Regions from separate parts of the Pseudoalteromonas sp. 0802 genome, predicted to be linked through region 2. Evidence: predicted binding sites of a transcription regulator. Region 2 holds the regulator's gene; each other region holds the start of a gene.

Region 1 (5,838 bases), on a different contig from region 2:
CAGTGTGTTCACATGCTCATCATTCACAACTTTCATTGACAAAGCATTGCGTAATATCATCTTCATGTTTGAGAGCGCGCGTCTAGACGGTAGGTCTTTTTCCGTCATCACAGCAAACTCAAAACCCAACTTTTCGAACGCCTTCTCAATCAAAAAATGAATGCGTTTTGTCTTTTCATCAATCGCTTTTGAGTGCTTCACTTCGACCACGCGAACACTGCCATCACAATAAATTAACGAAAAATCAGGTGTATACAATCGCTTCTTTTTGTCATCTGTGTAACTGATTGAAAACGGCTGGGTTCGAACAGATTTTATCGTTTGCTCAAACTCAAACATCAATGCAAAATGTGACTCGTTGAACGATTCGAAAAAATGCGGCTGGTTATCTTTCAGTGTCGGGCAAAGGCCGCTGATATTAAAACGACTGAACCGATCAAGGCGACGTCGCATACTTTCTTTGTTATATACACTATCAATATTGTTGTGATTTGAATGCTCATTCATAACGCTAACTCTCACTCTAAAATTCAATCTCTTTTTTAAAGTAGCGGCTAAATTCACAAAATCAAGCTATTTACTATTTATTTTAAAGCTTACCGCCACTTTAACCAATTAACACCATATAAAGATATTTTAAAATCATAAGTAATTGAAAAAGAATTATCTTTTTTTGTCACAAATACAAAAAAGATAATAAACTTCCAAATGACCGGCCGTTATTAGCAGTAATTTTTTTGAGATGAAAATCTAAACGAAGAAACTTCAAAAGAGTGGAATGACACAGACAATCAAACTATACTGTATATATATACAGTGAGGTGCGTATGTTTGTTATTCCAATTTATATCGAAGCGGGCATTACCGGCTTTGAATCACCAGCAGCAGAATATACTGAGCTAGGCATATCGTTAGATGAGCTTGTTATTCGCCACCCTAATGCGACCTTTATAGGCCTTGCATCCGGGCAGTCTATGCAAGATGTGGGTATCTTTGATGGTGATTTACTTGTCGTTGATAGAGCTGAAAACGTGACTTCCGGTGATGTTATCGTTGCAAGCTATAACGGTACATTCGTGTGCAAAATTATCGATAAATCAAATCGCTTGCTAATCTCTGCATCTAAGAATTATTCATCGGTTTATATTTCTCCTGAAGATGACTTCAAACTAGAGGGCGTCGTTACAACCAGTATTCGGCTTCATAAAAATAAAGTCGCGCTCAGTAAATGTTTGCCCTAGTTGATGCAGTAGCATTTTATGCCAGTGCTGAGAAAGTGTTTGACCCTGCTATACGTCATAAGCCCGTTGTTGTATTAACAAATAACGATGGGTGTATATGTGCTGTATGTCCGATTGCTAGACAACTCAGTATCCCCAAGTTTCAGCCTTACTTTAAAATTAAGCGCTACTTAGAACATCACGATGTTGTTGTACGCTCATCTAACTATGAGCTTTATGCTGATTTAAGTGAGCGAATGATGACGGTTATCGGGCGTTTTTGTGATGACCACTACGTATACAGTATTGATGAATCATTTTTACGTTTCTCTGGATTTTCTAAAGTAATTAGTGATTGGGCTGACTATGGACAAGTTATTCGTCGTGCCGTTTGGCGTGAAACGGGACTGCCTGTTGGTGTTGGGTTTGGACCTACCCCCACGCTCGCAAAAGCAGCCAATCATGCAGCTAAGAAGCTGTTTGGATATAACGGTGTCGCCGTTATCAATGATGATAAATCACGCTGTGAAATTTTATCTAAGATGGCCGTAACCGATGTGTGGGGAATTGGCTCCCGCCTAGGTAATAAATTAAAACAACTGAATATACAAACAGCCTTGGATTTAGCAAATCAAAACCCTAAAGCAATGAGAAGAATGTTCAGCGTCGTGGTTGAGCGCACAGTTAATGAACTCAATGGTGTAGCGTGTTTAACTTGGGATGAAGTAAAACAAAATAAGAAAGAAATCTTTTCAACACGAAGCTTTGGCGAGCGCATTACTGATATCACTCCTTTAAAAGCTGCGCTTGTAACACATGCTGCTATTGTGGCTAGGAAGTTAAGACGACAACACTCTTTAACAAAGCGTATTGTTATATTTGCAGCCAGCTCCCCGCATGAAGAAGTCTATTACAAAAAGTCGATGCTGTATGACTTTATCACACCAACATCCGATACTCGCGTCATTGCAAAAGCGGTGTCCGAAGTTATCAATACACTATATAAACCCGATACCCGTTTTTATCGATGTGGAATCGGTGCAATTGAACTTGAGAGTGAGTACTTTTATCAAACAGATATGTTTAACAAAAGTGCTGACAACCCTAAAATAATGACGTGTATCGACACAATTAACAACCGCTATGGTGTTGGCGCTTTAAGCATTGGCAGTGAAAAGCTCACGCAAAAATGGGCTATGAGACGCGCTTTTTTATCACCACATTACACTACCCGATGGTCAGATATTCCCGTGATTGACTGTGACTGAAACAGTGAAGTGAAAATATTTAGATAAAACTAAGCTAAACAGTCATCATGCTGTGAAACCGTGCTTAAGTTGTTTAATAATATTTTTTATCAGCTCACGTCCGCGTATTGAGTTCAACACTAATTGAGGTGACCGACCATTGAATTGAATATGAGCAGTATTTAACCATACATTCCAGTTTTCGATGCAACCAAAATAGTTAATTCCAATCATACTTAGCCTTGCAACTTCAATCGCATGTTCGCTAGTTTGTGAACTTAATGATTTAGATTTACATCGCGATAATGTTGCAGATGTTGTACCTAATGCGTTTGCGACTGTTGCCATATCCCATCCCATTAGACTGGCAAAAGCATATACTCCGGATGCATTCACACCATTTCTTACAACTGTTATTTCTGACAAAGGGTTTGAATGGGATGTAAGTTCTCCACATGAAATTACTTGAACTAAATCAGAGTAACTTGATAACTTTAACTGGCTTTCTGTCATTTGACACCCGCTTAAAATCACGCATTGATTTAAGTTTAGCAGAGAAATCTTTTGAATTAGCATTAACGAAATGGAATGTATCGAGTCACATAAAAACACATGTTAGATTAGTTGCTATATCGATTTCAGCGTAACTAAGAAATTGCTTATGATACTTACTTAATGTAAGGGCTAATTTACCTTCTACGGCTTCGCGAATTAAAGTATCACCTTATTTAACCCCCAACTCTTCACAATGCTTGTCTGACAGTGGAACGTCGACGTTTTAACCTCCTTTTACAGGCCATTAGCTTAGGACTTGTAATAAATTAATTTAACACAAAGTAAAACAGAAGCTTTATTTCAGCCTATCACAGCCTCTTTTCCGGCATAATAGATCGTAAATTGACTTGTATTAAACTTATGATTTCCGAGCACTTTATATTTATGGTAAAGCCCTGTTCTCTCAGCGTTTTCAGATGCCATACGAATCACAAATTTATTAAGCCTATTCTGATGTGATATATGAATCGAGTCCTCAATTAGCTGTGTAGCTATAGACTGTCGGCGATTAGCAGAGTCGACATATGTATTGAATAATTCGCATACTCTGTTATGAAAGTAAAAATACCTAAACGCCACAATTTCGCCCTCTACGATAGCTAGCAAAATGTTATGGGTATCATCAAGGCTTTCATAGCCTGTAGGAAAAAAATCCCTAAAAAACATTAATTGATTCTCAAGAAATAATTCATATTCATTCCTTACTTCCATGGTCATTTTAGACACTATAGCTTTTGAAAGTTGCAATGATTTTATATGCTTTAACTGCATTGTAATCGACTCCTTGGTAATTTAATTATCTAGACTAGCATAAGAAAGCTATCTAAGTGATTCATACATCAGAAAAGATTATTGGCCCGAGCTCACGTCCAAAGTTCTCTGCTCCTGCTACATCAGGTAGTCTATAGCGCCTCATATGCGGTCCTTTGTCATGCGGTCTTGGAGGAGTAATAGAATTTAGACTATTTGCTGAAGCTACTAGTCTAGTTAAGATTGGGAAGTCCAGACATTAGTTGGATCAAAAAGACGTTCACAGTTGTTCTTGCCCGTACTGTGGAAGAGTTACGAGGAAAACCTGCGGTAGAATTGAAAGATATTAACGACTCTCGCGATAGAATTTGCGTATCTCAAAGTATGGGAATACCGGTGATTGAGCTTACGGAGCTTTCTGAAGCTGTTACAGCACATGCAACAAAAGCAGCGTTTAAGCTTCGTCGATTTAAATCTTATACATCAGCAATAACAGTATTCATCCACACAGATTCATTTAGACAGGCAGAGCCGCAGTATCATAAGTCACAATCAATAAAACTACCCTACTCCACAGCGGATACATCTACACTGGTGTCTTATGCAAGCTTTGCATTAAAAGCTATTTTTAAGAAGGGGTTCAAATACAAAAAAGCCGGTGTTATTTTTGAAGAACTTTCATTACACGATGATATGCAACAACTTGAGCTTTTATCGGAGAATTTACCACTGAATATTAGCTCAAAAACGTTAGTCATTGATGATGATAAATAGAAAATTTGGACGAAGTACATTGAAACTTGCAAGTGAAGGATTCTCTCACCCTTGGAGACCTAAAGACGATTTAGCACCGTTAAATTACACGACTAAACTTTCAGATATCCCTACTCCGAAAGCAAAGTAAATTAAAAGTAATTTTCAATTATTATAGCTCCCGAGTACAAGAGACAACCAAGGCCGGCTAGAATAATAGCAGTATTGAAAATAGACATGCCGATCTTGAATTTACGAGGTACCGTTTCTTCTTCCATGTTCAGACCCATTATGCAGTAATTGCTAAACTGTAGTTATTACTAAAGTCCAAATTAAAGTATTTTGGTAGTTTAAATTGGAACGCCAACCCTAATTAAGGTACATCATTCTTGACATAATATAGCACATATTTTGTGATGAAAAGAGTGAGCCTTTCTTACTGAGCTAACGTAAGGTTAGAAATTACATAAGTATAATATCGTAATCAATAAGTCATGAAGAGCAACAAGTGCACCTATTAATTACACATGGCGTTACCATATTTTTAGAACTTATGTACTATACTTCATTGTGATTAGTAGCTCTGGAGTTCGAATGGCTGGATATCCTTATACATCACTTCACGATTTGGCACTTAAAGATATTGAGTGGGAACGTTGGCAAAGGCTCGTTAATTCAATTGCAGCGTTGTTCAACTCGCCAGTGGCATTTATAAATCAAGCTTCCAACAAAGGCATTGAAGTTCTAGTTGCTTCAGAATTACCTACGACCCATTATTCCCCAGGCGGCTCTGCAAGTATTGAAACTAATGTTTATTGCCATAAAGTAGTTAGAAGTAACTCGCCGCTCTACGTCAAGGATGCCTCAAAAACTAATGAATGGGATAATAACCCAGAAGTAACAGAAGATAATTACGTATCGTACTTGGTTTATCCTATCCATTGGCCTGATGGTAAGTGCTTCGGTACTTTATGTGTTATGGATACATCGCCGACTAATTACAAGCAACCTTTTCTTGAGATGCTTGAAGTATTAAGAGATGTGATCAGCAGTGATTTGGCACACCTTTATAAAGAGAGTGAATTAAAAATAGAAAGTCGATTAGATCCCTTAACTGAAATACATAATAGACGAGGCTTTGAAGAAGCCTTTATCCAATTTCAAAAATTAGGTAACCGTCTTAACAGAGCAGCTCAATTACTTTTTATAGATCTAAATAACTTTAAGAAAATAAACGATACTCTAGGCCATAATGCTGGTGACGAAGTCCTTAAACGTTTTGCCAATGTTCTAAGATCATGCATCAGAAAAAC
Region 2 (8,271 bases):
CAGAGTATTCGCCAAAGCCTTTGTAATTCACACCCGTTAGCTGAATGGTGTAGTAAGTGGTTGCACAGTTATGCGTTGGGGTAAAACCATATGGTTTACCGCAGGTTTTACCACCTATTAAAACAACTTCAGTATCTATGCCTTTTAAGCCATTGATAAGTGCTTCTGATGCTGAACATGTATTATCAGTGCTGAGTACATAGACTTTCGATAAATTTAAGTCAGGGAGAGTGTTACCTGTTCCCTCGAAAGTAGAATAATCGACTTCAATATCAATAAACGGGTATGGGTCGCTCTCGGGCTGCTTGTCATTTTCAATGACTTGATAGTAAAAATAGTCACTCGTATTGGCTGGACCTGCAATCATATAGGCAAGTTGCGAAGAAAGCGCTAATAAACCACCGCCATTGTATCTAAGGTCGATCACAAGCTCGTCGATATTGTCGGTTTTGAACTTATTCACAGCACTTATCAGCTCAGGCTGAGCAATACTTATATGGCTGTTAAACTGCATGTAGCCAACTTTAGTGCCATCTCCTGTGGTAATAGTATCGACATTTTGTACAGGTGTTTGGGTTATATTACCTGCGACTAGAGTAAACGATTTTTCGGTGCCATCATTACTGCGTACAACAAAATTGTGCGAGTCGCCAGCTGTCGGTCCAAATAGCGCTTCATTTAGAATATCTACGCCTTGTTGAGTATTAGTATCAATGCTGACGTCGTCGACCATTAAAATAGTATCACCGCGTTGTAAGCCTGCATTTGCAGCTGGTGAGTCACTCTCTAAATAGGCTACACGTAACTCTCGTGGCGGAACATTACTGATAAATGCCCAATTGATACCATAGCCAGAAACCACACCTGATTGTGACTCTTGAAAATACTCATCTGTCGGCCTGCTGAAATGGAATTGATCTTTATAAGCACCAGAGTCTGTTTTTTCGAAGGTTTTTAATTGATCAAAATAAGCGGCGACAGAGCTGAAGTTATCTGGGTCATTGTCTTCTATTTCATCGTACCAAAGATAGGTTTCGTCACTCCATGAACGTAGCCACATCTTCTCAGTAAACTCAGAGCCTGCTGTATCTGGGTAAGGTTGATTATCGTTATATGGATCATTGCCAGTTCGCGGTACAGCGCATTGATCTTTAAATTCGCTTGATGGATCAAAGACACCAGCCGTCCAAGTGGGTTCAGAAGTTGTTGGTGGTGGATTCGTGGTATCGGTATTGCTCGATGAGCCACCACCGCCGCAGCCAGATAAAGACATGCCTGAAGCCGCTAAGAAGACAGCTAAAGCGAGTTTGTTATTTTTAAACATGGTGCTTCCTTTCTTATATAAATTGTTTAAAAACTAACAATTACTTAATCTGAAAGCAATAAATTATAGTGTCTAAAATGTAAACGAATGTGCTGCTAGTTATAAAGATTTGCGATTACTAATTTCAGCTATTTCAAGCTTTTGCCACGATTCAAATAATTTACGTTGTTTGTCAGATATTTTTAAGCCATAGGTTTTTTGCATATAAAAATAGGTATCGGCTATTTGCTTTCTTGCATAAATGGGTGGCTCAAATACGCGTTGCTTAAAGTCAACTTTTACAGGGCATGCTCCGTAACTTGCACTTGATGATGACACCATGCCGTAGCGAAAGTTTGAGCGGTCAGCATTGATCTCGCCTATAGCAGGTGCAAGGTTATTAATGTCAGCTTCCATTTGACGAAACTTTTCACTGACCTTTTTACAGTTTTTGCGACCGCCATCCTGCCAGCATTGTAATTGATGGCCAAACTCCCAGGCAGGCACAATGTGCTCCCACTCTATTCTTTTTGCGCGAGCATTCTCTTTTCCTGAGCGGGTGACAGAGTTTCTAGGAATATAACCACAAGCATCAGGGTCTGGCACAAGTTTTTTACCTTGGCGCTTGATATCGCAACCACAATATAAGCTTTTACTATTGCTTGGTAGATTCTTAATTAAATGCTTTTTGGCACTGTAAAAGCTCGAAAATTCTTTAGCGGATATAGGGAAAGTGAAAATAAAACAAAGGGCTAAGTATAGAAATAAACGCATATCCATCACATCAGTGAACTACAGGAACAGCTATTCTAGAGCGACTATTCTAAAAAGGAAAAGTTTTTCAACTCAGCTATAGTTGTTAGGCCGTTTTTATTAAAGGAATTACAACCATGTTATTAGGTGCTTTTTCTGTAAGTCTAAATGTAAAAGATATTCGTGCTTCAAAGCAGTTTTATGAAAAGCTAGGTTTCAAAGAGTTTGCTGGGGAGATAGAACAGCATTGGCTAATTATGAAAAACGGTGAACATTTGATTGGTTTGTTTCAAGGTATGTTTGATAAAACCATGCTGACCTTTAATCCTGGGTGGGATCAAAATGCCGAAGCTTTGGATGAATTTGCAACCTTTGAGCAATTAGCTGCACAATTTCAGCAACAAGGATTAGAAATACAAAAGGCCGGTGACGCGAGTTTTATTATCACCGACCCAGATGGCAATCCTATTTTGATTGACCAACACGTGTAGCTGGCTTTTTACGTTTAATTCGAACGTTTTGTAGTAACAAGAGAACTCCTGTAATACAAAATAGTACGCTGGTGGCTGAGAAGCTGATGAGTAGTGGATTGTTAAAGTTCTCACGCTCATCATAATCCATAATGTGTAGCATCCAGAAAAAGTCGAAAATGCGCCACAGAGTGCTGCGCACAGTTATAACTTTACCGGTTTGGCTATCTAAATATAAGGTTGTTGTTAACCAATCATCGAAGCTAATTTGCCAAACATTGGCTTTGTGACCGACTTCTCTAGGCCCTTTTGTTAATAACTGCGCTTGCGTTATTTTTGCGTCAATAAGCAGGTGAGCTTGCGCATTTTCTATGATTTGCGCTTTACTCGGTGCAGGCATTTTAGCACCTGTTCTGCCATCAAAAATAAACGTACCGCTAGAGGATGTAACTTCTATAATCGGGGTATTTAAAAAATGGCTATATTTAATACCCTCGATTTGCTCGAATTGCGCTGTTATTTTATCAATTGAAGCAGGGTAGTCCGACAATAAAAATGGGCTACTTAAACTGCGATTAGCCAGATGCTTACCATGCACTTTTTCAAGTGGTAATGAGCTCATTACCAGCCCACCTAAGAGCCAAAAAAAGATCTGCAAAGCAAGTAAGTAGCCAAGCCATTTATGCCCTTTACGAGCATACTTAAACAGGCGTTTATTCATTATTACCCCGTTATTATTGTTATGTGGGCGCTATTTTAGGTTGTTTAGCTAGATTGCCAATGCGGCATAATGTCGCATTAACTGTATTCTAGATTTGGTATATATACAAAACTGAGTTAAAGTTTCAGTCGATATAAATAGAGGGTAAAAACGAGAGTATGTCGGAAATTCAATTTTTAAATGTAGATCTGGAGCTTGAGTCAAAGCACGATATTAGTGCGCTTGTTGCTGATTTGAAGAAAAACGCCATGGTTTTACATTATGACCAAGATGAATACCGCCAACTAGCACGTATTGAAGCAACCGCAGATATCAGCTCTCCAGATAAAGCCATTAACCAGCTTTGCGAGCTTATTGAGTCTTGCTCGCGCAATGCATTAAAACAGTGGTTATCGTGCTCAAAGCGTACATTTGATATAGGCTTTGAATCAGGTAATTCGCCTAAATGCTTTAACCAACCCCTGCATGCCGATACCTTGTTACGTATCTCTGCAATTGGCGCAGGGATTGAAATTACTATTTATCCTGTCGAAAAATAGCCAGAATTTATCGCTCTACAACAGCTGCGGTCATTCTTGATACGCAGCAAAGCTCTCCTGCGGCATTGGTAATTTTAATATCCCAAACAGAAGTTCGCTTACCTAAATGCAGCGGTCTCGCAGTTGCTGTTAACGTTCCTTTGCGTGACGCTTTCATGTGGTTGGCATTAATTTCTTGGCCAACAGCATAAAACTTATTGAAATCAACCACGAAATTGGCTGCATAGCTTGCCACTGTCTCTGCTAATACAACGTTTGCTCCGCCATGGACCATGCCCATAGGGTTATGATGCTCAGGAATAGCAGGCATGGTTGCCATTAAATAATCATCGCCAATTTCAGTTACCTCAATGCCCATAGTTTTCATTAAAGTGCCTTGACCGGTAATCCCTTGTTCCAGCTCTTTGCAAAGCTCTAACGTGATTGGTTGGTGCCAAATACTCATTGTGTTTCCTTAGCCTGCTAATTAAAGATAATACCTTATGGCATCTTTCGGTGTGGTTCAATGTTAGTTTTGTAGCAATATGATGGGGTTAATTTAAATTTGCGATTTTCAAATAACTGTATATACTCACAGTTGAATGTACTGTATGGAAAACCAGTTGTATGCGCCCATTAACTAAACGCCAATCGCAAATTTTAGAACTAATTAAAGTCTTTATTAAAGATACAGGCATGCCACCTACGCGTGCTGAAATAGCTCAAACATTGGGTTTTAAAAGTGCCAACGCTGCTGAAGAACACCTAAAAGCACTGGCAAAAAAAGGCATGATCAAAATGAAGCCTGGGGCGAGTCGCGGTATTCAGTTAATTGAAGAAGATGAGCCAGAGCAACTAGGCTTACCTTTAATTGGCCGTGTTGCAGCTGGTGAACCTATTTTGGCGCAAGAGCATGTTGAAAGTCACTGCCAAGTTGATCCTTCATTATTTAAACCTGCTGCCGATTTCTTACTGCGTGTAAATGGTATGAGTATGAAAGACATTGGTATTATGGATGGCGATTTGCTTGCAGTACACAGAACACAAGTTGCTGAAAACGGGCAAGTAGTTGTAGCTCGAGTCGATGAAGATGTAACAGTTAAGCGTCTAGAAAAGGCGGGTCGCAAAGTACTTTTACACGCTGAGAACGAAGAGTTTTCGCCTATTGAGGTTGACCTTGAGCATGAGTCGTTCAACATCGAGGGGTTAGCGGTAGGTGTTATTCGTAACGCTGACTGGATGTAAACGTTCCCAATTTGGTGCATTAAATTGACTCAATTTGGTGCGCCGCTGAAATTTTACTACTTAATTAGGATTTGTGAATCCTTACTCTTCATTTAAAGCCTTATATGGCGCAGTTTTCCTCTCTTTTTATATTTCGTTCTTACTCCTAAACATTAAATAACGCGCTGATTATAGTTGTTATTTGTGCACCAAAATAAACATTTATTATCATTAAAACTTGCTTATTGGTTATTTTTTAACTAATTGGTTAATACACTGTATTAACACCTAATTAATAAAAAGACACAAAAATGTGCGAGGTGTTAGTCATGGGGTCGGTATCATAAGTGGGTCAAAATGATACGTAGTCGCTCTGAACAATAAGAAAAACGAATGGGCACCTTGTTGTATCGCCTTTTCGCTTTGCGTCTTGCAATAGCATCTAAAGGAGCCGTCACATGGGTAAACTGCGTTACGCCTTGTGGCTTATATTGTTTGCACTTCCTGAGCTTGCATTGGCAAATAGCCAATACAATATGCGTAAAGGGGTGACCGATATAAGTAATAATGTTTATGAGTTACACATGACGATATTTATTATCTGCTGTGTAATCGGCATCATCGTATTTGCGGTGATGTTTTGGGCTTTAATACACCACCGTAAATCCAAAGGGGCCAAGCCTGCCCAATTTCATGAAAGTACAAAAGTTGAAATACTTTGGACTGCCATTCCATTTGTCATCTTAATCGCCATGGCTGTGCCTGCCACAAAAACCTTAATTGCCATGGAAGATGCCTCTAAAGCCGATATCACCATTAAAGTGACTGGCTCACAATGGAAGTGGCATTACGAGTACATGGGTGAAGACATTGCTTATTACTCGATTCTATCTACTCCTAAAGATCAAATAGACAACCAAGCAGAGAAAACTGAGCATTATTTGCTTGAAGTAGATAAACCGCTAGTACTTCCTATCAATAAAAAAGTTCGCTTTTTAATGACCTCAGACGATGTAATTCATTCATGGTGGGTGCCTGATTTTGCGGTTAAAAAGGACGCAAATCCTGGGTTTATCAATGAAGCGTGGACACGTATTAACGAGCCAGGAGTATACCGTGGTCAATGTGCTGAGTTATGCGGTAAAGATCATGGCTTTATGCCTGTTGTGGTGAAAGCCTTACCTGAAGATGAATTTGCTAATTGGCTTGCAGATGCCAAGCAAGAAAGAGCCAATGCGGCCGCAGCAGATGCTGCTTTGCTTGATCAAACATTACCGAAAGAAGAGCTTATGGTCTTAGGTGAGCAAGTGTATATGGCAAGCTGTGCTGCATGTCACCAACCTACCGGTATGGGCTTACCAGGCGTTTTTCCAGCACTTAAAGGCAGCCCGATTGTATTAGGTGATGTAAAAGATCACATAGATATCGTGTTACACGGTAAGCCTGGCACAGCAATGCAAGCGTTTGATAAACAGCTTTCAATTAAGCAACTTGCTGCGGTTATTACTTATAAGCGAAACGCGTGGGGTAATGATACCGGCGATGTTATCCAACCGAGTCAAATTCAAGCCGCGATTGATGCAGCAGCGGAGGCGAACTAATGAGTAATGTTATTAACGAGCAAGCAACAGGGCATGCGCATCACGACCATCATCATCCAGCTAAAGGTTTTAAGCGTTGGCTTTACACCACCAATCATAAAGACATTGGTAGTTTATACCTGATTTTTTCACTCACTATGTTTTTAATTGGTGGAGCGATGGCAATGGTGATCCGCGCTGAACTGTTTCAGCCTGGATTACAGTTAGTTGATCCGCACTTTTTCAACCAAATGACTACCGTACATGGTTTGATCATGGTGTTTGGTGCCGTTATGCCCGCATTTACTGGGCTTGCAAACTGGATGGTACCTATGATGATAGGCGCACCTGATATGGCCTTACCACGTATGAATAACTGGAGCTTTTGGATATTGCCGTTCGCATTTTTAATCCTATTGGCTTCGTTACTCATGCCTGGTGGTGGTCCTGCGTTTGGTTGGACTTTCTACGCACCACTATCAACAACTTACAGCAACGATAACACTGCACTTTTTGTGTTTGCTGTACATATTATGGGTATCAGCTCAATTATGGGGGCGATTAACGTTATCGTGACTATCGTCAACTTAAGAGCGCCAGGTATGACGTGGATGAAGCTGCCGCTATTTGTATGGACATGGTTAATCACTGCATTTTTGTTAATTGCTGTTATGCCTGTTCTAGCAGGGGCGGTCACTATGGTGTTGACCGATAAATACTTTGCAACCAGCTTTTTTGATGCAGCCGGTGGGGGCGACCCTGTGATGTTCCAGCATATTTTCTGGTTCTTCGGTCACCCCGAAGTGTACATCATGATTTTGCCGGCCTTTGGCATTATATCGACTATCGTACCGACCTTCTCGCGCAAAAAGCTATTTGGCTATGCGTCTATGGTGTATGCAACTTCATCGATTGCGCTGCTAAGTTTTATCGTTTGGGCACACCATATGTTTACCACAGGGATGCCTGTGGCAGGCGAGTTGTTTTTCATGTACGCCACCATGCTTATCTCGGTACCAACGGGCGTTAAAGTGTTTAACTGGGTGGCCACCATGTGGCGAGGTTCGATTAGCTTCGAAATTCCGATGATGTTTGCCATCGCCTTTATAGTGTTATTCACCTTAGGTGGTTTCTCTGGCTTGATGCTTGCGATTACACCAGCAGATTTTCAGTATCACGATACCTATTTTGTGGTGGCTCACTTCCATTATGTGCTTGTGACGGGGGCTGTGTTCTCAATTATGGCGGGAGCCTATTATTGGCTACCGAAATGGACTGGCAACATGTACAACGAAACGCTGGCAAAATGGCATTTTTGGTTATCGCTAATCAGTGTCAACGTTTTGTTCTTCCCTATGCACTTTGTTGGCCTTGCTGGTATGCCGCGTCGTATTCCTGACTATGCTCTGCAATTCGCTGACTTTAACGCCATTATCAGTATTGGTGGTTTTGCATTTGGCTTATCGCAACTGTTGTTTGTATTGGTGGTATTTAAATGCGCTCGAGGTGGCGAAAAGGCACCTGCCAAAGTATGGGATGGAGCTGAAGGTTTAGAGTGGGAAGTCGATTCTCCAGCGCCTTATCACACCTTTGAAACACCGCCGGAGATTAAGTAATGAACCATGCACCTTTGCTAAAAAAACTGCTGATTACATGCTTGCTCATGTTCGCATTTGCTTTTGCAATGGTGCCGCTTTACGAC
Region 3 (8,271 bases), on a different contig from region 2:
CTTTTGTGGTGAAGATGATGATTGGCTTGTAATCAAGAATGATCTGCTCACGTGCCGATTCAAACAATCTAATAAGCTGGTTGAATGTTTGGCGCTTTTTCTCTGCAAATAGGCTAATCACCTTGTCGTGAGGTTGGCTTTTTTGCAATTCTAATAACTCACCGGCCATAGCATGTAATTCACGGTGTGGCTTATCAAACTTGGCTAAGATACTTTGTAAGTCTTCGTTATCGGTTTCAAAGTTGTTATACCAACGACCGAATGCACATTTGTCTGGATCTGTGGCTTTTGTAAAAGGTGCACCTGTTACTAGGCTATTTTCTAGAGCATCTAGCCAATCTAAATGGTCTTTTTCTCTTTCGACTAAAAGGTCAGATAATTCGGTATTGGTCTCTTTGGTTGAGTGATTGTTTAATACAATTCCTAAATCAAAGATAGGCGTTGGGGTTTCCATATAATCTTTAACCCCAATGAAGCTTTTATTTTCATTTGGCAACGACGTTAAATTTCCTTCGTAACGCTCAGTTAGAAGAATATCGAGAATTTTTAGTGAAATGGTCTTTTGGCCAACTCGAAAATTAATCAGATCCATATTTCCCTCAAAGCCTTGTTAAGTCTCTATAGCATAGAACATTATTGTAATTTAGTCGTAGTTTAACCTAATTACTTTTAAAATATGAGCGGTAGATTTTTTTGTTATTTCCAGAAGTGTGAGTGTTAAATAGATCAGCGAAATCTGATGTATCAGTAAAGAGTCGATTTAGCTCGGTCAGTAGGCATTGATTGTTTAGTGGTGTTGGGCATTTTTGGGCAGCGCTAACGAGTGCAACAGCATTCAAATAACCTTCAAATATAATTCTATTCGCACTAGTGTGATAAGGCTCTATATCTTCAATAAATTGCTTACACCAAGGGTTCTTACAGTTATTTGGGTCAGGTACCACTTCAGTGACCATGATGTTAGCGGGCTTTTTAACCCGTTGGTATAAATCATGACTCGATACGAAAGACACCGAAGTATAATCTGGGTTGAAGCTTTGTTTGTTTGCAGCATTAATAAATTCAGCGAGAGGCTTGTAGGTACCGACTAAACAAATTGCGGTTGCATTACTTTCTTTTAGAAGCGCTAAAGCTTTTGAAATATCATCACTATTGCGCTTAAATCGCGTGACTTCTACAGGTTTAATACCATGTATTTTTAGGGCGTTAACGAGATTGCTCTCTACCATATAACCAAACTCATCGGCTTGGATCATTAAGCCAATTTTTTCATGCTTACGCTCTTTAACTAGGTAGTTAATTTGCTCTATGGCTTCATCTTGGTAGCTCGCACGAAGATTAAATACATTCGGCATTGAGCTGTTATGTAAAAAGTCAGCGCCTGTAAATGGCATGAGAAATGGAATACGGTGTCTATCTAGCAGGGGCTTAATTGCATGAGCTGTTGGCGTGCCCATAGAGCCAAAAATCGCATGGATCTTTTGGTCAAATAGAAACTCGCGGGTATTCACTACGGTATTTTTTGGCTCATAGCCATCATCAGCTAAGATCAGATCGATACTTTGGCCATTAATACCGTTTTCTTTGTTGATTTTGTTAAAGTAAATATTACTGCCAAGCGCTAGCTGTTCACCTATTTGCTTAGCAGGTCCAGTCAGTGCCGTCGACATCCCGAGTTTAATGGTAGGTTGTTCGTGTTCAGCTAAAGCTAACTGAGATAGTAGCAAGGCATAAAAACATAAACACTTAATGGCTGTTATTTTGAAGTGATTTATAGTGAGCATACCAACCTTGCACTGCGGTTTTGAACTGTGAGTCTAAGTCTTTTTTACCTGTAAAACCGGCTTCTTCGATCAAGCTATTTACAGAGGTTTGCTGTAATACTAGTCGAATAAGGATGAATTTTGTATGTTCATCTAATAAATTTAGACTAATTGGTGTGCTCCAAATCATTTTCCATAGCAATGGCTGTACTTGGAAGAGGTTAATGTCACCGGTTAACAGTCGCTCAGCTCTTGTATTTAAGGCAGAAGATAAGGAACTTTTTGGTAAGCCTTTGAATAGTTCTGCAATAAGCTGCCAAGGAAGTGAGCTAAAATGACCAAGGAGTTGCAAAGACAGGTCTTGTTTAAATTCCTCTATTAAGAGTGCTGCGCTATCTGTGCTTTGCTTACCTAACGCTTTAATCACTAAAGCAGCATGTTCAGCCGTTGCTTTGTCATGACTAAATCCAAGCTTAACAATATTAAAGCCATTACTTTGCCAAAACTTAACTAACGCTGCATTTGCGCCAAAACTGGCACCAAAATAACTGCAATTATTTAATTGGCTTTCGCAGTAGTTTAACAGGGCTGAGCCAATACCTTGTTGATGACATTCAGGTGCAACAGCTATTCTCACAACTCTCGCTGAGCGTTTACACAAGTCTTCTGTATTTCGGCTCAATTGAGTCAGAGTTTGCGCCATTAAATGACCATGAGGCCTGCGCTTTCCTTTTATTACTTGCTCTGCGATTTCTGGTGCTAAGCCACCCTCAATAGCGATTAAGCAAACGGCTTTTAATGCATTTTCTTGTTTGCAGATCGATAGCTGTAACTCTGGGGCATCAAGCAATTGGCGTAAGTCATTTACTGTGGTTTGGTAATGAGCCAACGTCAGTAGCGCCATAACTTGGCTAAGTAGCTGCTCATCATCAACAAGTTGCTCTTTGCTTATGTTTTCAAATTGGTAAGACTTACCACTCTGCGTATCTAGGTACTTTGCATCGAGAAGTAATAGTTCGCGTAGGCTATTTTCGAGAGGGTCATGTTTAGCAAAACGAATTGGCTCATCCAAAGTAATAGTCTTTAGAGATTTATATTGGCTACGTAAGTAATGTAAAAAACGTAACGTGTAACCACGCCCATTCCCTTCATAACCAACCATAGTGCTCGCAAATACGATTCGTGGATAACTTTTTAGTATCTCTAATAGCATAGGAACCGGAATCGCCGCAGCTTCGTCGACAAATAACAGATCGCAATCTGGCTTTTCATGTAGCAGTATATCTGGCGCAATATAGCTAAGGTTAGCTAGTTGTTTACAGTTTAGCTCTTTGCTAACACCAAGCTCAGCGGCTAAATGTTTAAAGCTTGTTTGTACGGCTTTGGCTTGGGTGGCACAAATAAGGATTCTTTTATCTTGAAGACTTGCTGCTGCAAGCCCTAAAGCAGCTGACTTACCACGACCTCGGTCGGCACTGATCACAAAAGGACGATTAGCGCGCCCTGTCGCGGTTTTAATAATTTGCTCAACACATGCTTGTTGTTGCTGATAATTTATCTCTGCAGTTGCTGACGATACTGATTGGTAAGCAGGGAGCGAGTGTTCAGTAAAATAATGTGGCTGCAACTTTAGCTTGGAGAATAAACGCTGATTAAAAAAGCTGTGTTTAATTTCTTCGCCATAAGAGGTAATACTAGTGAGTGCAGGGTCTTGCCACTTATCGTCATCGGGCAGCAACAGTATCAGTACACCACCTGCTTTTACGGTACCTGCAAGCGCGGCTAGTTTATCGGCATATAAGCCGCTAAAACCATCAAAAATTGCGTGTTGAAACTCTTGGCCAAGAATTTGGTGAGCATGTTTTGGAAACTCACTATTTGCTAATAATGAGTTGCTACTGAAAACATAGGTATTTTTAAGCGCTAATTGGTTTGCAAACTGATAGCACCAAGTTTCGCAGCCTTGCACAATGACAAGCTGGCGATGCTTTGCGATCACCAGCTCATTACACAGTGCTGTTAAATACTCATTATAAGGCTTGAAGTCTTGCATACTGTGTTACAAGCCATTTGCTGCCTAGGTCATCAAAGTTCACTTGAATACGTGACTGTGCGCCGCTACCTTCGTAATTGAGTACGGTTCCTGCGCCGAACTTGGCGTGTAATACGCGTTGTCCTAAGTTAAAGCCGCTTTCTTCAAATGCGGCATGTGTTACTGAGGGACTAAAACGACCTGCCGCGGGTGGTCTTGAAACCTGTGTTTTAATACGAATTTCTTCGATACAGTCTTCAGGCATTTCACGTAAAAAGCGTGATGGGCTGTGGTATTTTTCTTGGCCGTATAAACGGCGACTTTCTGCGTGGCTAATGTATAGTTTTTCCATCGCGCGAGTCATACCAACATAGCAGAGGCGGCGTTCTTCTTCTAAACGGCCCGACTCTTCATTACTTTGTTGCGATGGGAACATGCCCTCTTCAACACCAACCATAAATACCAGTGGGAATTCTAGGCCTTTTGCTGAGTGCAGTGTCATCATTTGCACCGCGTCTTCGTGCTCGTCAGCTTGACCTTCGCCAGACTCTAGTGAGGTATAAGCCAAAAATCCCTGTAGTGGTGAGCTGAACTCTTCATCTTCAGGGAGTTCGTATTGACCACAAGCACTGATAAGCTCTTCTAAGTTTTCTACGCGGGCACGGCCTTTTTCACCTTTTTCTGCTTGATACATTGCCATTAACCCTGAGGTTTGAATGGCGTATTTCGCTTGCTCTTCTAAGGTGAGATCGCTGATTTTATCTTCGATATGCTCAACAAGTTCTAAGAATTTAGTGACGGCACTTGCTGCACGGCCAGATAGATGCTGCTGCTCTACAATAGCCTTTGCGGCATACCAAAGTGGCAATGACTCATTGCGCGCGCAGTCACGGATATGACTTAGCGTTTTATCACCAATGCCGCGGGCAGGGGTGTTAATAACGCGCTCGAAAGCAGCATCATCTTGACGGTTACCCACTAAACGTAAATATGAAAGCGCATCTTTGATCTCTTGACGTTCGAAGAAGCGCATACCGCCGTAAATACGGTATTTTAAGCCTTCTTGTAGCATTGCTTCCTCGAGTACACGAGATTGCGCATTGTTACGGTATAAAATGGCGGCGTCTTGTAATGCATTACCTGCATTTAGCCAGCTACGTAATTTGCTGCTAACAAAGCGCGCTTCATCTAATTCATTAAACGCAGCGTAAACAGAAATAGGCTCACCGTCATTGCCGTCAGTCCACAGGCTTTTGCCCATGCGTTCAGCATTGTTTTTGATCAGCGCATTTGACGCTTTTAATATTGTTGCCGTTGAACGGTAGTTTTGTTCAAGGCGAATGGTTTCGGCTTCGAAGTCAGTTAAGAAGCGTTTGATATTTTCAATTTTTGCGCCACGCCAGCCATAGATACTTTGGTCATCATCACCTACGATCATAATACTGTTGGTGTTACCTGCGAGTAATTTTAACCAAGCGTACTGGATTGTATTGGTATCCTGGAACTCGTCTACCAGCATGTGGGCAAAACGCTGTTGATAGTGACGTAAAAGTGTTGGGTGGTTCTTAAGTACTTCGTAGCAGCGTAGTAGTATTTCTGCAAAGTCGACTAAACCTGCACGGTCACAAGCCTCCTGATATGCAGCATAGACTTTTAGCATCATTTGCTCATTAATATCGTAGGCTTGAATGTCTTTAGGACGTAGACCTTCATCTTTTTTCGCGCTGATATACCAACCAAATTGTTTTGCTGGCCACTTTTTATCATCGATGTTCATCGCTTTGAGTAAGCGTTTGATCATACGTTGTTGATCGTCAGAATCTAAGATTTGAAAGCTTTCAGGCAAGTTCGCTTCACGGTGATGGGCGCGTAAAATACGATGAGATAAGCCGTGGAAGGTACCAATCCACATACCACCAACCGGTGCTTTTAACGTTTCTTCTACACGGGTACGCATTTCTTTCGCGGCTTTGTTAGTGAAGGTTACCGCAAAGATGCTGTATGCAGAAGCTTGCTCAACTTGCATGAGCCATGCGATGCGATGAACAAGTACTCGAGTTTTACCAGAACCTGCACCTGCAAGTACCAGCATATTTTGCAATGGGGCTGCGACTGCATCCCGTTGTTTGTCATTTAAGCCATCGAGTAATTCAGAAACGTCCATCGTTACGCCTTTTCAATCTATAATGGGTGGAGTATAACAGGTGTTTATGCAAGGCTAAATAAAATACTGTTTTTATAAACAGCTATTTTGGCAAGTCATTAAAATTACGATATAAAAATTGTGAATTTGACCGATTTTTAGCAAAAAGAACTAAAATTAAAATAACGCCACTTTTTAACACTTTGATTTGTAAGTCATAATAAGTTGGCATAAAGTGTGATTATAAAAAGTATAATCATTAAAAACTACAGAGGTTAGTATGGCAGAGCAAGGTTCTGGCGGTAATGTAATCGCAGCAATATGTAATATCTTTTTTCCTGGTTTAGGACAATTGGTACAAGGTCGTTTAATGGCGGCTATTGCATTCTTTTTAGCATGGGTTATTAGTGGTGCACTAATTTATGTTGCAGTTGGCTTTATTTTACTGCCAATCGTATACCTATGGGCGATTATTGATGCTGCACGCTTCAAGTCGCGACTCTAGCTATTTAATTAGCACAAACTCGAGCGCCACTTAGGCGCTCGAGCTGTTTTAAGGCGACTAAACTCGCCACGTTTAGCTGCAAACGGTATAATTAGCAGATAACGTATTAAGAGTACCCTCCATGGAATATCAATTTATCCGCGACCCTATTAGCGGTTTACGCATTAAAATTTCCTCTGAACACGCCATTATAGGCCGTTGGCTAAACGAAGAAGTCGGAAAAGAAAAAATTGCGATGGTGCAAGCGTTGATCTCTGCTGTTAAGAACAGTCATGAGTCTTTAACCTTACAAGGTCAAGAAATTGATTTGATCTTAAGTAAAGACGAAGCGCTGTTCGAAGCACATGCATTACATCAAGACAACGAAGATTTAGTTGCTTATCAAGATGATGATTTAATGCTTGAAGAAGAGGGCTTGTGCAGCGGTTGTGGTTTTGAAGACTTTGTCGATTTAATTGAATCTTGGCAAGAATTTACACAAAGCCGATAAGCAGAAGCATATCCTGCTTATCGGTTGCTAATTTATTGCTCACTCACTGATTTAACAGCGGCTAGTAATAAATCTTCTGTTAAGCGTACTTTGTAATTTGGGTTGGCGTATTGAAAATGAACTAACCCATTAGTATCTATTACGAATACTGCGGGTACTGGCAGTGCTACTTTTGGCTCACCTTCTAACGAGACAAAGTTAACCCCAAGCTTATTACGGTAAATCTTTGCTGTTTTGTCATCTAAATAAAATGCTAAACCTAACGTTTGCGCCAAAGTAAGGCTGTCGTCAGAAAGCAATTGATAGCTAGGAGCTGTAATTTTTGTTTCAGCGAGTTTTTCAGGGCTATCTGGTGAAACGGCAATTAGTTGCGCGTCTAAGCTTGCTAATTCTTTCTCTATTTTTTGCACGCTGGCCAATTGTTTTGAACAATATGGGCACCAGCCACCACGATAAACAATCAGCACGGTAGTTTTTTCTTTAAAGCGCTCAGCTAGCGAGACGGTTTTACCGTATTGGTCTTTCAATTCAACATTTGGCACCGTTAAGCCAGGTAATAACGGACTAACTTGCTCTGCTGATTCGGCAATATTGGTTGCAGTTGCAGCGATAACGTGGCTTGATAGTACAAACAGTGCACTAATGAATAGAGATTTAAACATGGGCTTCCTCGGTTATTCTTATCAACTGCAAAGATGACCTGATTGTTGCGGGATTTATTTCATCTTTACCTACATCAAACTCAAATTTAACTGTAGTATATAGGCAAATAAAAAATGCAAGTTGGGATAAAGAATGTCTGCTAATTTACAAAAACTCGTTGTTATGCTCGAGATGCAAAATGCGATGAATACCAAAGTTCATGAGCAATGGTTTAGCCAAGGTTTTGAATGGTATCGTGCAATTTGGGTTGAGTGTGCTGAAATGCTGGATCACTACGGTTGGAAGTGGTGGAAGAAACAAACCCCAGACACAGAACAAGTTATTTTAGAGTTAGTTGATATTTTCCATTTTGGTTTATCTTTACGCATTGATGGTGAAACCAGCTATGAGCAGTTAGCTGCGCAACTTGAAGCTGAGTTAAGTGCGCCAGTTCAAGCAGATGACTTTAAACAAACACTCGAATTATTAGCCGCGTCAGCAGTCGCTGAAAAGAGTTTTAATGCAGCTGCGTTTGCAGGTTGTATGGCGCAAATTGGTATGGATATCGATGATTTATATCGTGGCTACGTTGGTAAAAACACCTTGAACTTCTTTCGCCAAGATCATGGCTACAAAGACGGTAGCTATATCAAGGTGTGGAATGGTCAAGAAGATAACGAGCACTTAGTTGAAGTG
Region 4 (8,271 bases), on a different contig from region 2:
TTTGTTGAGAAAAATATGGCAACTCATAAACCTTATTTAAAAAATGCAAAAGCATTCATAATTCGTAGCTTGTCTGAATTACCCAAAAACAAACTTGTTGATCATTCAAGTCTTTGGATACCAACTGAAGGATTGCAAGGGCAAGAATTAAATAAAGCAATTCATGTAATGGCAGGTTACCAAGGTCTATTCGAAGGCTTATTATTAAACAATGAAGCATCGATAAGTATTAATGAAAAATTGATTACCTCATCTAATACGGTTTATATGATTGGTAAAGACCCAGAACCTGTCCATGGTTTGGATTATATCCATAAACTTGTTGTTTCAAGCTCTAATAACATAGTATTTTCTAAATGTTGGCTTGACAGCAAATAGTCATATAACAAGTTACTCAAAAGAACGCAAAATGCTTGGCTTGCGCTCCTTCGTTTCTAATTTTAGCCAAGCTTTATCCGCCCTCTATGCGGCGTTAGGGTTACAATCAGGCAATGAAGTGGACTGAACCTTGGGTTAAATCAATCCAAAATCAAGAAAGATATAGCCTCATTTCAAAAGGGGTCTTAATCAGCTGCCTTATTTGGACGTTGTTTTTCGTTTTTTTGGCACTTGTAAGTTTGTTGACTAAAGATGACTTTATCAATCATCTAGCTAAAACCATTTGGATTGCGCCTGTAGGAGGTTTCATTTTAGCTTGGGGCATGTATACGATCAGGTGGCTGTCACCAGTTAAAATTGATTCCGGCCCCAAAGGTATTATTAGAATCAAAGCAGATAATATAACTTCGATACCTTGGGAGCTGATATCTTCGTATACGTTTATTGTTGACGGCATAGTTTTTAAGTTTACGGATGATAGTGAAATTACATTTTTATTACCGAAAGATATAGATCGAGATTTAATAGCAAAAGAACTTGAAGCACACTCAATCAAAAAAGGTGTTTTATAACCTTAACAAGGTAATTAAATCAAACACAAAAGATAAGGCAGTGTCCGCTCCAAATTGTAGCCTGCCATTTTGTTCAGTTTATCAAGGCGTTAGGCATCAAGGAAAGTATGGACGATAATATTAAGGTCGGAGATTGGGTCAGAAGCTATGGTTCAGGGATATGGAGAGTTCATCGAATTCTAGAACTCAATGATTTTGATATTCAAAGTCAAACTAACAAACCTAGAACTGTTGTTTTCTCTTCACGCTTTGTAAACGACGCTTATAAGCGATCTTTTGCAACAGAATGCTGTGATTCAACATTTGTTTATCATTTGCAACAAGCCGAGCGAGATGAACTCGATTCATTTATCAATCAGAATATTGATTTATATACTAAATTCAATGCTTATAAACCAAAACCCATTAACGCTATCTACAACGCAAAAATAAAAATTCCAGTTTCAAAAAGTAAATCAGAGTTGGAAGATCTCTTAATTAGTTACCAATCATTATTTTTAGAGCAACTCTTTTGTCAGTTGCATTCTTCAGGTTTAGCATCAAGTGATAACAAAGGTTGGACGGCACAATTTGTAGCTAAAGATCATGAAGCTGTTGATGCTAAATTAGTGTATAGCTTTTCAACGTTATTAACGTTTTAGATCTTATAAAAGTAAGGGTTTTATGTAAATGTTTGATAGGGATAAGGAAACATGGTCGGCATAGCAGGATTTGAACCTGCGACCCCTGACACCCCATGACAGTGCGCTACCAAGCTGCGCTATATGCCGACGTTGCAAGCCATAGTACGGCTTTTTTTATAAAAATCAATATCTCCGCTGTTCGATTGCTTGTTAATTGTTCAGGCAATCGGTATTAAATCAATGGGCTAGAGGTTAATCTAGCCAATCGTTGATCGTTTGGTACATAAAGTCTCGTATTAATGGTTGAGCATCGGCATTTGGGTGCAGGTTATCGTTTTGCATAAGTTCTGGACGGCCTGCAATGCTAAGCATGAAAAAGGGCATGAGCTCAGAATCTGTTTCATCGGCAATGGTTTTAAAGCTATCGGTGAAAAGTTTGGTATAACGCGGGCCATAGTTAGGTGGAATTTGCACTTCCATTACGGCGGTTTTCGCCCCGATTTGTTGGCTTTTTGTTATTAAATCACGTAGGTTAGCTTGTAGGCGTTTAATAGGGAAACCTCGTAAACCATCGTTTCCGCCAAGCTCAATGAGTACATGAGTGGGTTCAAATTCGCTCAGTAACGCGTCGAGTCGTCTTAGGGCACCGCCTGTGGTTTCACCGCTAATACTGGCGTTTACTAGGTATACAGATTGGTCTTTTTCATCGTACTTATCTTGTAACAATTTAACCCAGCCTTGCTCTTGTTTAAGACCGTAAGCGGCGCTTAAACTGTCACCTAAAATTAAAATTGTGTTGTCAGCTGCTGCCGTAAGTGGTTTGATTACTAACAGTAAAACGAATATAAAACGTAGGATTGGATGCATCATATGTCAGCGCTTTCTCAATTAAACATCATTCAAGTTAAAGGACTTTCTAAAACGGTCACCACGGTTGAGGGCGACCTGACCATCCTCAGTGACATCAGCTTTAATGTCAAGTCGGGCGACTCAGTTGCTGTAGTAGGCACTTCTGGTTCGGGTAAGTCTACTTTATTAAGTTTATTAGCAGGCCTTGACCAATCAACTGGCGGCAGTATTCATTTAGACGGAGCTGCATTACACGAATTAGATGAAGAAGCACGCGCAGCACTTCGCGCTGAAAAAGTAGGTTTTGTATTTCAGTCTTTCATGCTTGTACAAAGCTTAACAGCCCTTGAAAACGTAATGCTTCCTGCTGAACTTGCGGGTAGCAAAGACGCTAAGCAGCAAGCACTTGAGCTACTAGAAAAAGTAGGTTTGAGCCATCGCGTGGGTCATTACCCATCGCAATTATCTGGCGGTGAGCAGCAACGTGTAGCAATTGCTCGTGCATTTATTGGTACACCGAAAATTTTATTCGCCGATGAACCGTCAGCGAACCTAGATAGCAAAAACGGTAAGTTAATTGAGTCTTTATTATTTGAACTAAATAAAGAGCACGGCACGACACTCATTTTAGTAACCCATGATGAGCAGCTAGCACAAAAGTGTCAGCAGATTTTACATATTGAAGCAGGGCAGTTAGTTACTGTAAAAGAAAGCGAAGGAGTGCAAGCGAATGTGGGCTAAATTAGCACTAAAACTGTTTTCACGTGAGTTTAAGCGTGGCGAATTAACAGTGATCAGTGCAGCAATAGCCTTAGCTGTACTCACTGTTTTAACACTGTCTATGGTTACCGACCGCATTGGTCAAAGTATTGAAGAAAAAAGCAGTGCTTTTATTGCCGCTGATCGCGTTTTAGCGAGTAACCATGCTTTACCTGCCGAGTTTTTAGATAAAGCCAACCAAGAAAACTTACGCACCGCTAAAATAACCTACTTCGATACCATGTTATTTGCCGGTGACGAAATGCAACTTGGCTCGGTTAAAGCGGTATCAAATACCTATCCGTTAAAAGGCGAGTTAAAAGTTAAAACTAGCCTGACTGACCAACCACAAGTAACAAACGACATTCCAAGCCGTGGTGAAGTATGGTTAAGTGAATCTGTGTTTTATGCGCTTAATATTAAAGTGGGCGATAAAGTAGAGCTTGGCGCTGCTACGTTTACGGCTAGTCATGTTGTAGCTGAAGAGCCAGATGCACCGTTTAATGTGTTTTCAAGCAGCCAACGAATCTTAATTAATGAAGCAGACATTGCTGTTACAGAGGTAATTCAGCCGGGGAGTCGGGTGTTTTACCGTCAACTTTATGCTGGCGACAAAGACAATTTAGATACCTTTTATGCGTGGTTAAAACCACAAATGAAAGAAAACCAACGTTGGTATGGTGTTAAAGACCGCCAGTCACCTATTTCTAATAGTTTAAATCGTGCCGAGAGTTACTTATTGTTAGCTGGTTTGCTAGGCATTATTTTAGCAGCCGTTGCTATTGCGGTATCGGCAAAACGGTATTGTGAGCGTCAGTACGACCCAGTTGCAATGATGAAAACGCTTGGCGGTAGCCGCGCGATGATCCGTAAAATCTATTTATTACATTTGAGCCTTGTGTGTTCAATGTCGGTGATTGTCGGTTTACTGATTGGTTATGGTTTACAAGCGGTTGCGACCGATTATTTGGCACAAACCATGGGCACAGCATTGCCGAGTGCATCGGCAAAGCCTTGGATTATTGCGATCAGCACAGGTGTGATTTGTGCGGTTATGTTTTCAATTAAACCGCTACTCGATTTATTTGATATTCCGCCGCTACGTGTACTTCGCCGTAACTTAGGCGACCGTTTATTAGTAAGTAAAGTGCACCTTACTATGTCGGCGCTTACTGTGTTTTTACTGATGTGGTTATTTAGTAACAACATCAAAATTAGTGCAATTTTGTTCCTTTCGACGGCATTTTTAATTGCGGTGTTATTTGGCTTATCAAAGGTTATTTTTGGTGGTGGCCGCAAACTTGGCTTGAGTCCGGGCAATAGTTGGTCATTGGCGATTGCGTCAATTCAAAAGCGTGCCAATGTGAATGCTGTGCAATTAATTAGCTTTGCTTTGGCTATCAAGCTATTACTGTTTTTAATTGTACTTAAGAACGACATGATTTCCGACTGGCAGTCTCAGCTTCCTGAAAATGCACCTAATTCATTTTTAGTGAACATTACTGAGCAAGAGTTAGATCCTATAACTAGCTTCTTAGCGCAAAACGATATGCCAACGTCTGATTTCTATCCGGTTGTTCGTGGCCGTGTAAACGCCGTAAATGGTGAGTTGGTTGCCCGCGAAGTATCGCAAGAAGACAACGAAAAGAAAGACGAAGAAGCCCGCTCTGGTATTGGCCGTGAGTTAAACCTAACTTGGCGTAAAGACTTGCCTAATCAAAACGAGCTTATCGACGGTGCATGGTTTAGTGAAGACTCAGTAGCCGAGGCGTCGGTAGAAGAGTCGATGCTTGAACGCCTTGATGTACAAATTGGCGATACGCTTACTTTCTTAATTGGTGCGCAGTCGTTTGACGCAAAAATTACCAGTGTACGTAAGGTTAATTGGACCACACTTAAACCTAACTTCTTTATTATTTTGAGCCCTGACGTGCTTTCGAGTTTTCCTGCTACTTATATTTCATCAGTGAATGTAAAAGCAGAGAAAAAACGAGAGTTTAATGAGCTAATGCGTCAATACCCAACGGTTAACGTGATAGATGTTGAGAGTTTCATTAAACAAATTCGCTCAACCATAGAGCAAGTATCGCTAGCGATTGGCTTTGTACTAGCGATTGTGGTTGCCTGTGGCGCTTTAGTACTTATTTCACAAGTGCAAGCAAGTTTAGGCGAGCGAATGCAAGAGATTGTCATTTTGCGAACTTTAGGTGCGAAAGGGCGCTTAATTAAAAATGCCACCTTATATGAGTTTTTACTATTAGGCGTTACTGCAGGTTTAGTGGCAGCCATAGTCAGTGACATTGCTCTGTTAATAGTGCAAAAACAAATGTTCGATCTATCAGGGAAGTTTCACCCTCATATTTGGGTGATTGGCCCAGCAGTCGGTGGCTTATTTGTGGCATGTTTAGGCTATTTGATGATAGCGCGAACAATGCGAAAAAATACCCAAGGCTTATTACGCTCGCTCGCGTAAGTGTCTTACTTAAAGGTTGACTATAAAATGCTCGCAATTGCGGGCATTTTTTATGAATTGCAATTGGTTACTGGTAATTTATACAGTGCTCTGGCATTATTAAGCGCAGATAATAATGATAATAGACGGGTCAGTTAGTTGGCGATTATTTTAGGGATTGATCCTGGTTCACGATTAACAGGGTACGGCGTGATTGCTCACCAAGGTGCTAAGTTCACTTATTTAGGTAGTGGCTGCATTAAATTGGCCGATCACGATTTTCCGGTACGCTTAAAAATGATTTACCAAGGGATCAGTCAATTGGTAGAGCAATTCTCACCAGACAGTTTTGCTATCGAAAAAGTGTTTATGGCACACAACCCAGACTCAGCGCTTAAGCTCGGTCAAGCACGTGGCGCTGCTATCGTTGGCGCTTCAATGGCAGAGCTGCCAGTTTATGAATATTCAGCTCGGCAAATCAAGCAGGCCGTTGTAGGCAATGGCGGCGCCGATAAGTCTCAAGTTCAGCATATGGTTAAAAACATTTTAAAGCTGCCAGGTACCCCTCAAGCCGATGCCGCAGATGCCTTGGCAATTGCTATTTGTCATGCACACTCAGAACAAAATTTAATAAAACTTGCGGGCAGTGCGAGCAAAACCGTAAGAGGACGATTAAGGAAGTAATATGATTGGTCGATTAAATGGCTTACTTGTTGAAAAGCAGCCACCAGAAATTCTTATTGAAGTAAGTGGTGTAGGCTACGAAGTACAAATGCCCATGACTTGCTTTTATGATTTACCGGCAGTGGGTGAGCAAGCGGTTATTTATACCCATTTTGTGGTACGTGAAGATGCCCAGCTATTATTTGGCTTTAACAACAAAACCGAACGCGCTTTATTTAGAGAGCTTTTAAAAGCCAATGGTGTTGGACCAAAACTTGGTCTAGCTATTTTATCGGGTATGTCGGCGCAGCAATTTGTAAGTTGTGTTAATAATGAAGATGCAACAACACTGGTTAAACTGCCGGGTGTTGGTAAAAAAACGGCTGAGCGTTTAGTGCTCGAAATGAAAGACAGACTCAAAGATTGGGGTAATGACTTATTTACGCCATTTAGCGATAATGCCGTCATTGAGCCATCAAGTGATGATACCCTAGTGGCAAATAATGCTGCCGATGACGCTGTATCAGCACTAGTGGCATTAGGCTATAAGCTACCGCAAGCACAAAAGGCGGTTAAAACAGTGAACAAATCAGATATGACGACCGAGGTTCTAATTAAAGAAGCTCTAAAATCAATGTTGTGAGTAAACCATGATTGAAGCAGATCGCTTAATAGATGCGAGTGAACAAAGTAACGAAGACAGTGTTGATCGTGCCATACGACCAAAGCTGTTAACCGATTACACAGGCCAGCCGCATGTTAAGCAACAAATGGAAATTTTTATCGAGGCAGCTCGCCACCGTGGCGAAGCGCTGGATCATTTATTAATATTTGGTCCACCGGGTCTTGGTAAAACCACACTTGCAAACATTGTAGCCAACGAGCTTAACGTTAATATTAAAACAACGTCGGGGCCAGTACTCGAAAAAGCAGGCGATTTAGCCGCACTTTTAACGAACCTTGAAGAAGGCGACGTACTGTTTATTGACGAAATACATCGCTTGAGCCCGCAAGTCGAAGAGATTTTGTATCCCGCAATGGAAGATTATCAGCTGGATATAATGATAGGTGAGGGCCCCGCAGCACGCTCTATAAAGCTTGATTTGCCACCATTTACTCTAATAGGCGCAACAACGCGTGCCGGCTCACTCACCTCACCACTTAGAGACCGTTTTGGTATTGTTCAGCGATTAGAGTTTTATTCTGTTGAAGACTTATCAAAAATTGTTGCGCGCTCAGCAAGCTTTTTAGACTTAACCATGTGTGATGAAGGTGCAACCGAAATCGCCAAGCGTTCACGCGGTACACCGCGCATAGCAAACCGTTTATTACGCCGCGTTCGTGATTACACCCAAGTGAAATCAGACGGTAAAGTGAATGCCACAGTTGCAGAGCAAGCCCTCGATATGATTGATGTTGATAAAAGTGGTTTTGACTACATGGATAGAAAATACTTGCTAGCTATTATCGAAAAATTTATGGGCGGCCCAGTTGGCCTTGATAACCTAGCGGCTGCCATTGGCGAAGAAAAAGAAACCATTGAAGATGTGATAGAGCCGTTTTTAATTCAACAAGGCTTTATTCAGCGTACCCCCCGCGGACGACTCGTTTCAGACATTGCTTATTTACACTTTGGACTAACGCCAGAGAAATAACTAAAACCCCGCGAAGCGGGGTTTTTTGTAGTTAGACATTAGAAGTTAGACATTAGAAGTTAGATTTCAGTTGATCGAGAGGGTGGTTTTATTTTTTTTTGTAATTAAACATAAAGCTTGCTATCGATGAAATTGGTTTTACTTTGTTCTAACCACTAACCACTAACCACTAACCCTAGATTGTTGTCTCATTTTAACATCTGTAATTCACATGCTGTTAAGTTATCGGTAGGTATTCTCATTGGCGTTTGTGTAGGCAAAAAAAAGCCCGCATAAGGATGCGGGCAAACAACAAGTTGAAGGAAGTAATCCAGGGAACT

What was found. The regulator LexA, encoded in region 2, represses DNA repair genes until DNA is damaged. The targets are predictions, from matches to a motif close to TACTGTATNNNNATACAGTA.
Positions count from the first base shown of each region.
Region 1: a site for LexA is predicted at 800-819, ahead of umuD (translesion error-prone DNA polymerase V autoproteolytic subunit). Genes of this name have one in related genera too.
Region 3: a site for LexA is predicted at 6,024-6,043, ahead of uvrD (DNA helicase II). Genes of this name have one in related genera too.
Region 4: a site for LexA is predicted at 5,723-5,742, ahead of ruvC (crossover junction endodeoxyribonuclease RuvC). Genes of this name have one in related genera too.

Region 1 covers NZ_JABVXE010000037.1:5,175-11,012, forward strand. The annotation lists gene HUS61_RS20595 (TnsA endonuclease N-terminal domain-containing protein) at 1-507, opposite strand, end outside; gene umuD (translesion error-prone DNA polymerase V autoproteolytic subunit) at 828-1,241, shown strand; gene HUS61_RS20605 (Y-family DNA polymerase) at 1,229-2,488, shown strand; gene HUS61_RS20610 (antitoxin Xre-like helix-turn-helix domain-containing protein) at 2,534-2,980, opposite strand; gene HUS61_RS20615 (GNAT family N-acetyltransferase) at 3,323-3,793, opposite strand; gene HUS61_RS20620 (hypothetical protein) at 4,076-4,546, shown strand; gene HUS61_RS21955 (DUF4113 domain-containing protein) at 4,536-4,676, shown strand; gene HUS61_RS20630 (sensor domain-containing diguanylate cyclase) at 5,120-5,838, shown strand, end outside.
Region 2 covers NZ_JABVXE010000004.1:89,460-97,730, reverse strand. The annotation lists gene HUS61_RS09805 (S41 family peptidase) at 1-1,324, opposite strand, end outside; gene HUS61_RS09800 (endonuclease) at 1,424-2,077, opposite strand; gene HUS61_RS09795 (VOC family protein) at 2,194-2,547, shown strand; gene HUS61_RS09790 (hypothetical protein) at 2,522-3,247, opposite strand; gene HUS61_RS09785 (hypothetical protein) at 3,406-3,786, shown strand; gene HUS61_RS09780 (PaaI family thioesterase) at 3,794-4,231, opposite strand; gene lexA (transcriptional repressor LexA) at 4,393-5,010, shown strand; gene coxB (cytochrome c oxidase subunit II) at 5,448-6,590, shown strand; gene ctaD (cytochrome c oxidase subunit I) at 6,590-8,185, shown strand; gene HUS61_RS09760 (cytochrome c oxidase assembly protein) at 8,185-8,271, shown strand, end outside.
Region 3 covers NZ_JABVXE010000035.1:2,473-10,743, reverse strand. The annotation lists gene HUS61_RS20510 (CZB domain-containing protein) at 1-592, opposite strand, end outside; gene HUS61_RS20505 (ABC transporter substrate-binding protein) at 660-1,784, opposite strand; gene HUS61_RS20500 (GNAT family N-acetyltransferase) at 1,747-3,816, opposite strand; gene uvrD (DNA helicase II) at 3,794-5,959, opposite strand; gene HUS61_RS20490 (hypothetical protein) at 6,219-6,443, shown strand; gene HUS61_RS20485 (YacL family protein) at 6,565-6,933, shown strand; gene HUS61_RS20480 (peroxiredoxin-like family protein) at 6,966-7,595, opposite strand; gene HUS61_RS20475 (dUTP diphosphatase) at 7,729-8,271, shown strand, end outside.
Region 4 covers NZ_JABVXE010000001.1:109,561-117,831, forward strand. The annotation lists gene HUS61_RS00530 (hypothetical protein) at 1-378, shown strand, start outside; gene HUS61_RS00535 (hypothetical protein) at 492-950, shown strand; gene HUS61_RS00540 (hypothetical protein) at 1,058-1,591, shown strand; tRNA gene HUS61_RS00545 (tRNA-Pro) at 1,644-1,720, opposite strand; gene HUS61_RS00550 (arylesterase) at 1,826-2,443, opposite strand; gene HUS61_RS00555 (ABC transporter ATP-binding protein) at 2,444-3,163, shown strand; gene HUS61_RS00560 (ABC transporter permease) at 3,153-5,654, shown strand; gene ruvC (crossover junction endodeoxyribonuclease RuvC) at 5,793-6,317, shown strand; gene ruvA (Holliday junction branch migration protein RuvA) at 6,319-6,939, shown strand; gene ruvB (Holliday junction branch migration DNA helicase RuvB) at 6,947-7,951, shown strand.